2 regions of the Megasphaera indica genome follow, and region 2 is predicted to be linked to the other one. Evidence: riboswitches for the same ligand, from Rfam matches in the RefSeq annotation. Region 2 holds a riboswitch; the other holds the start of a gene.
What was found. A riboswitch is a leader RNA that binds a small molecule or an ion and turns the genes downstream of it on or off. The one in region 2 is predicted to bind S-adenosylmethionine.
Positions count from the first base shown of each region.

Region 1: another riboswitch for S-adenosylmethionine. It lies ahead of metK (methionine adenosyltransferase); the one in region 2 lies ahead of ACFCTO_RS04525 (MetQ/NlpA family ABC transporter substrate-binding protein).

Region 1 is NZ_JBKKJR010000011.1:62,840-65,982, forward strand. It holds gene ACFCTO_RS07175 (hypothetical protein) at 1-1,164, opposite strand, end outside; SAM riboswitch class I at 1,320-1,420, shown strand; gene metK (methionine adenosyltransferase) at 1,480-2,670, shown strand; gene priA (replication restart helicase PriA) at 2,796-3,143, shown strand, end outside.
Region 2 is NZ_JBKKJR010000005.1:97,957-101,099, forward strand. It holds gene ACFCTO_RS04520 (MFS transporter) at 1-769, opposite strand, end outside; SAM riboswitch class I at 1,032-1,130, shown strand; gene ACFCTO_RS04525 (MetQ/NlpA family ABC transporter substrate-binding protein) at 1,220-2,044, shown strand; gene ACFCTO_RS04530 (3'-5' exonuclease) at 2,208-2,873, shown strand; gene ACFCTO_RS04535 (AEC family transporter) at 2,891-3,143, shown strand, end outside.

The DNA.
Region 1 (3,143 bases), on a different contig from region 2:
GGCCCAGCGGACGAGGGGCGTCTTGCCGTCTTCCAGGTTGACGACTAAGAGGGACGCTTCTTTCAGCATCCGGTCATCGCCCGGCTGGCCGCTGATGAGGAGGACGGCACCGAAACGGCGCTGGATGCGGCGCTGCCAGTCGGGATCGCCGCCGGCCAGGGCTATCTGACGGCCCGTGAGGAAGCGGTCCAGCTGGCGCGTATAATCGCGCTGGGTCATGAAGGAGGGCAGGTCCAGGCCGCGGTCTTCCGGGTCCCGGACGGAACGCGACGCTTCCTGGGGCGTCACTTTCCGCGGCGCCTGCCCTTTGGTCAGATCCGGCCGCACCTGGCGCTTGTTGAGTTCCTTGCGCAGGGCCAGGAGTTCGGCAATCTGGTTGGATGCCGTTTCCTTTATCTTTTCGATATACTGTTCCTGCTTGCGGATGCGGTCTTCGTACTGTTTGCGGTCCTGTTCGCGGCCCGTCCGTTCCGCATCGAGTTCCTGGCGCAGCCGTTCCAGTTCAGAAAGGACGGCCGTGCGGTTCTTGGCTTCCAGGCGCAGGCGCAGGAGTTCTTCCCGGTCGGCGTCCATCTGGGCTTTTTCTTCCCGCAGCTGCTGAAGTTCTTCTTTTTCTTTGCCCATCATCATGGCCGGCGTTTCCTGGCCGCCAGTGACGGCTTCGTCGGACCAGGGCTGGTCGCAGATGGCCATGAGATAGATGCCCAGGGCATGGGCTGCCGCGTGCTTGGCCATCTGCACGTCTTCAAAGACGTCGGTCAAGCCGAGAATCTGACTGTCCGTCTGGAGCATGAGCAGGTCGATGATGCCCATATAGGAAAAAGATTCCATAGTCTGCGCCATATCGTAGCGTTCGAGGTGGATCGTGCCGGCGTAGATTTCTTCCGGGTTCTGTTTGGACGTATAATACGTATTGATGAGCAGCCGGTCGGCCGTCCGTTCGTAGATGCGCAGTACCAAGGCGTCTTCCTGGTCTGTGCCGGTGTGGCGGCTGAAGGTCAGCCGTTCCTGGGAAAGAAGGGTCGTCACCAGGCTCGGGGTCTTGTACCATTTGCCGAATACTTCTACCCGCTTGGCCAGCCGCAGGTCGCCGGGCTTGCTGCAGGTTGCATAATCAAAATAAGGGTCGTTGAAGAATATATCTCTAGGCCGCAATTTGGTCATATCTAATCATCCTTTCTATCTTCTCCATTATAACCCTGCCTATAGGGCAACGTCTAGTAGACAGGGCAACGTCTAGTAGACAATGTTTTTTAGGCATAAAAAACACTTGCAAAATAGGCGGACTTGAATTATAATGGATGAGCAAACCAAATAAAGAACCATCAAGAGACGACGGAGGGACTGGCCCTGTGATGTCGCAGCAACCTTCAGCTATGAAAGGTGCTAATTCCAGCAGTGATATACTGGCAGATGGGGATTAGAAGCCCCTCTCATGAAGTCATGGATGAGGGGAATTTTTTTTAAGGAGGATCACTCATGGCAAAAAATCGTGAATTCTTTACATCCGAATCCGTCACCGAAGGCCATCCCGATAAAATGGCTGACCAGATTTCGGACAGCATTTTGGATGCCATTCTCGCAAAAGATAAAAACGCTCGTGTTGCCTGCGAAACCCTGGTAACGACTGGTATGGTACATGTCGTCGGTGAAATTTCTACGACGTGCTACGTCGATATCCCGCACATCGTCCGCGAAACGATTCGTGACATCGGCTATACCCGCGCTAAATATGGTTTTGACTGCGACACATGCGGCGTCCTCGTTTCCCTGGACGAACAGTCCCCGGACATCGCTATGGGCGTCGACGATGCCTTGGAAAAGAAAGAAGGCAATACGGATAAGTTCGATACTATCGGCGCTGGCGACCAGGGCATGATGTTCGGCTATGCTACCAACGAAACGGACGACTACATGCCGCTGCCGATTTCCCTGGCACACCGCCTGGCACGCCGCCTGGCCAAAGTCCGCAAAGACGGCACACTGCCGTATCTCCGTCCCGATGGCAAGACCCAGGTCACTGTCGAATATGAAGACGGCAAACCGGTCCGCATCGATACAATCGTCATTTCGGCACAGCACAGCCCCGAAGTCGGCCGCGAACAGATCGAAAGCGACCTCCTCGAATTCGTCATCAAACCGGAACTGCCGGAAGGCTTGTTCGACGACAAGACGAAACTCTTCATCAATCCGACTGGCCGTTTCGTCATCGGCGGTCCTCAGGGCGATTCGGGCCTCACAGGCCGTAAGATCATCGTCGATACCTATGGCGGCATGGCTCGTCATGGCGGCGGTGCTTTCTCCGGCAAGGACCCCACAAAAGTCGACCGCTCGGCCGCTTATGCAGCCCGTTACGTCGCCAAGAACGTCGTCGCTGCCGGCCTGGCCGATAAATGCGAAATCCAGCTGGCTTATGCCATCGGCGTGGCCCGCCCGGTTTCCATCCACGTCGAAACCTTCGGTACGGGCAAAGTCCCGAACGAAAAGATTGTCGAACTCATCGAAAAGAACTTCGACCTTCGTCCGGCTGGCATCATCGCCATGCTCGACTTGCAGCGCCCGATTTACAAACAGACTGCTGCCTATGGCCACTTCGGCCGCAACGACCTCGACCTGCCTTGGGAAAAGACAGACAAAGCCGAAACGCTCCGCAAAGAAGCCGGCTTATAAGAGGCGGTTCGATAAACTGAACATCCAGAAAAGAGGCTGTCCCATTAAGACAGCCTCTTTTTGGGTGTTGAGTTTGCAGTTTGTAGTTTTTTAGTGCGACAGCCCCATACAAAGGAGGTGTCCTTTTGATTGCTGAAATCATCATCAATACGACGGCGAAACGGCTGCAGCAGACTTTTTCCTATACCGTTCCCGATGGTCTGGCCGTCCGCGTCGGCAGCCGCGTCCTCGTGCCCTTTGGTCATCGCCGGGAAGAGGGCATCGTCGTCGCCCTCCATGAACAGCTGGACGAACCGGCCGATTTCACGCTGAAGCCCGTCGAAGGCCTGCTTTCGACGCAGACCGGCTTCCAGGAAGAAATGATCCGCACGGCCATCTGGATCCGCGACTACTATGTCTGCAACCTTTCCGAAGCCCTGCGCCTGTTCATGATCGACAAGAAGGGCTTGGTCCGCCAGGAACTCTTGTCCGTC
Region 2 (3,143 bases):
CGGGCAGGCGGGCCAGGAAGGCCGACGCCGTAAACAGGGTCAGGCCCAAGCCGGATTGGGAAATGTCGATGCCCTTTTCCGTCGTCATGAAGACGCCGCTCCAATCGTTGATAGAACCTTCTACCAGGAAGGCAATGGTGCAGACCAGGCCGATGAGGACGATTTTCCCCTTGGGCAGGACCAGGGAAGCGCCCTTGCCGGATGCCTGCCGTTCCCCATGGAGATGGGGCGCAAAGAAGCAGACGCAGAGGCCGATGAAGACGGCGCCGGCAATCATGACGATTTTCCAGTAAAAGCCTAGGTGGAGCAGGGAAGCAAAAAAGGCAGCGCCGGCGAGATTCCCCAGGGACCACATGGCCTGCAGGCCGGACATGAGGCGCTTGTGAACTTTCCGTTCAATGAAGATACCGTTGATGTTGACGACGACGTCGAGCAGTCCCAGGAACGAACCGAGGAGGACGGCCATAACCAAGGCCGCTGCATAAGCCGGCACATAACAGAGAACGTTCAGGACGACGGCAATGGCTAGGCCGGCGATGGTCAAAGAACGGCGGCAGCCCAGGCGCCCGGCAATGGAACCGGCCAGCATCATCATGATCAGGGCGCCTAAGCCGACGGCCAATAAGAGGAACCCCAGGTGGTCGTCCTGAATCTGCAGCTGCTGCCTCAGGAAGGGAATGAGCGATGCCCACGACGTAAAACCGAAACCGCCGAGGAAGTAAAAGGCTTTGGCACTATAAATCTGCCAAAGGATATCTCGTTTATTCATCAATTTCTGTCACCTCACACTAAAAAAAGCCGGACAAGAAACCACCCTGTCCTGCATCTTTATCGAAAGACGCGTTTACGTACGCGCCCTTCCTCCGCTGCAGGACTGAAGTGACATCTTATCCGGCTTTATACTATACGAGCATAAGCCTCCGATGAGCGGTATTATTATAACATAAAAAGAAATTTTCCTCAAGGAGCACAATATTTCTTGACAGATTCTCTTCCAGGTGATAATATGTACACCAACAACCATACATTGTCTTTCATCAAGAGCAGTCGAGGGAATGGCCCGATGACGCTGCGGCAACCCCCTATCGGGATAGGTGCCAAGTCCAGCGGTGTATACCGGCAGATGAACGAATCGCAAATTGAGCCGTCATCTGTATGACGGCTTTTCTTTTTGACCGGCAAGCCCTTATTATCCGTTATCCAGAAAGGAAATGATTACATGAACGCAACAGTAAAAAAACTCTTCGCCGCCGTTCTCATCACGACGACGTGCCTCTTTGCCGCCGGCTGCGGTTCGTCTTCCAATTCCGGTGCTTCCGGTGACAAAAAAGAAATCAAGATGGGCGTCACTGCCGGTCCTCATGCCGAAGTCATGGAAGAAGTCGCTAAAGAAGCAGCTAAACAGGGCATTACTATCAAAGTCGTCGAATTCAACGACTACGTCCAGCCGAACAAGGCCCTGGCCGAAGGCGACCTGGATATGAACTCCATGCAGCATCAGCCGTACATGGACAACGTCGTCAAGAAACAAGGCCTGAAGATCACCTCCATCGGCAAGACCATTATCCTGCCCATGGCCGTTTACTCCCATAAATTCAAAGACATCAAAGACGTCACGGACGGCGCCAAAGTCACCATCCCGAACGACCCGACCAACGGTGCCCGCGCCCTGCTCCTGCTCCAGCAGGCCGGCCTGATTAAATTGAAAAACGGCAACTCCGTCGACGCTTCGGTAACAGATATCACCGAAAATCCCAAGAACCTCCAGTTCGTCGAACTCGACGCCGCTCAGATTCCCCGCTCCCTCGACGATACGGACCTGGCCTGCGTCAACACCAACTACGCTATCCCGGCCGGCCTGAACCCGCAGAAAGATTCGATCCTCGTCGAATCGAAGGATTCGCCGTATGCCAACGTCATGGCAGTCCGTCAGGGCGACGAAAACAACGAAACATACAAGAAAGTCTTGGCAATCTACCAGTCTGAACCGATCAAGAAATTCATTGAAGAACACTTCCAGGGAACCATCCTGCCGGCGTTTTAGCAGCGAGTAGTTAGTGGTTAGTGGCTAGTGGCTAGTGGTTCGTAGGGGCCGCCCAAAGGGCGGCCCGCCTGAATCCTCTAAAAAGGGCTTGTCGCACGTGCGATAAGCCCTTTACTTATGGTATAATAATGGTTGTCATCAGATTCAGAAAGGAGACACTCTCATGAAAGCCGTATTTGTCGATTTCGAGATGAACCCTATCGGCCGGGACCAGAAGGAAGCGCGCCGCATCTGCAAAGGAGAAATCATCGAAATCGGTGCTGTCAAAATAGACGAAGACGGGAATGAAATCTCGTCGTATAAGGAATATGTGCTGCCCGAATATACGACAGCCATGAATCAGACCTGTCAGGAATTGACAGGTATCACCATGGAAATGCTGGCCGGGAAACCCCATTTCCGCCAGGCCTTCGACCATTTCCTGACCTGGTGCAACGAAGGCTGCCCCAATGCCTACGAAATGTTCGCCTGGAGTGAAAATGACTGGCGCCAGCTGGACTGCGAACTCCGCCTCAAAGAAATCGACGAGCACGACGACCGCGTCCGCTGGATGCTCGACCACTGGCAGAACTTCCAGCAGATTTACTGCAACCTCCTGGGCCTGGATAACGTCATTTCCCTGGACAAGGCCATCAGCACCCTGGGAGAAACCTTCGACGGCCAGATGCACGACGCCCTCTGGGATGCCCGCAACACGTCCAAGCTCTACGTCTTATCGAAGAAAAAAGAAGAATTCCGCGATATCATGCAGCCTATCATCGACGCCACCAAGCCGGCAGAACCGCTGACGTTCTCCCTGGCCGACGCCTTCCGCGCTGCCCGCAAGTAAAGGGAGGGAATCCGGCCATGGAAGATACGACACTCCGGATGGTTTATATTTTCACAGACATCATCCTGCCCATGATTGCCGGATATGTCACCAAAAGGCGGAGCTGGCTGACGCCGGACCAGTCGAATTGGCTCATCCGCTTCAACATCATCGTCATCATGACGTCCCTGACCCTGCTCAGCTTCTGGGTCCTGCCCATGCGGACGGACTTGCTCAGCCTGCCTTTCTTCGCTTTTTTCAACGGCCTCCTGCCGCTGGCCGTCGTCCTCT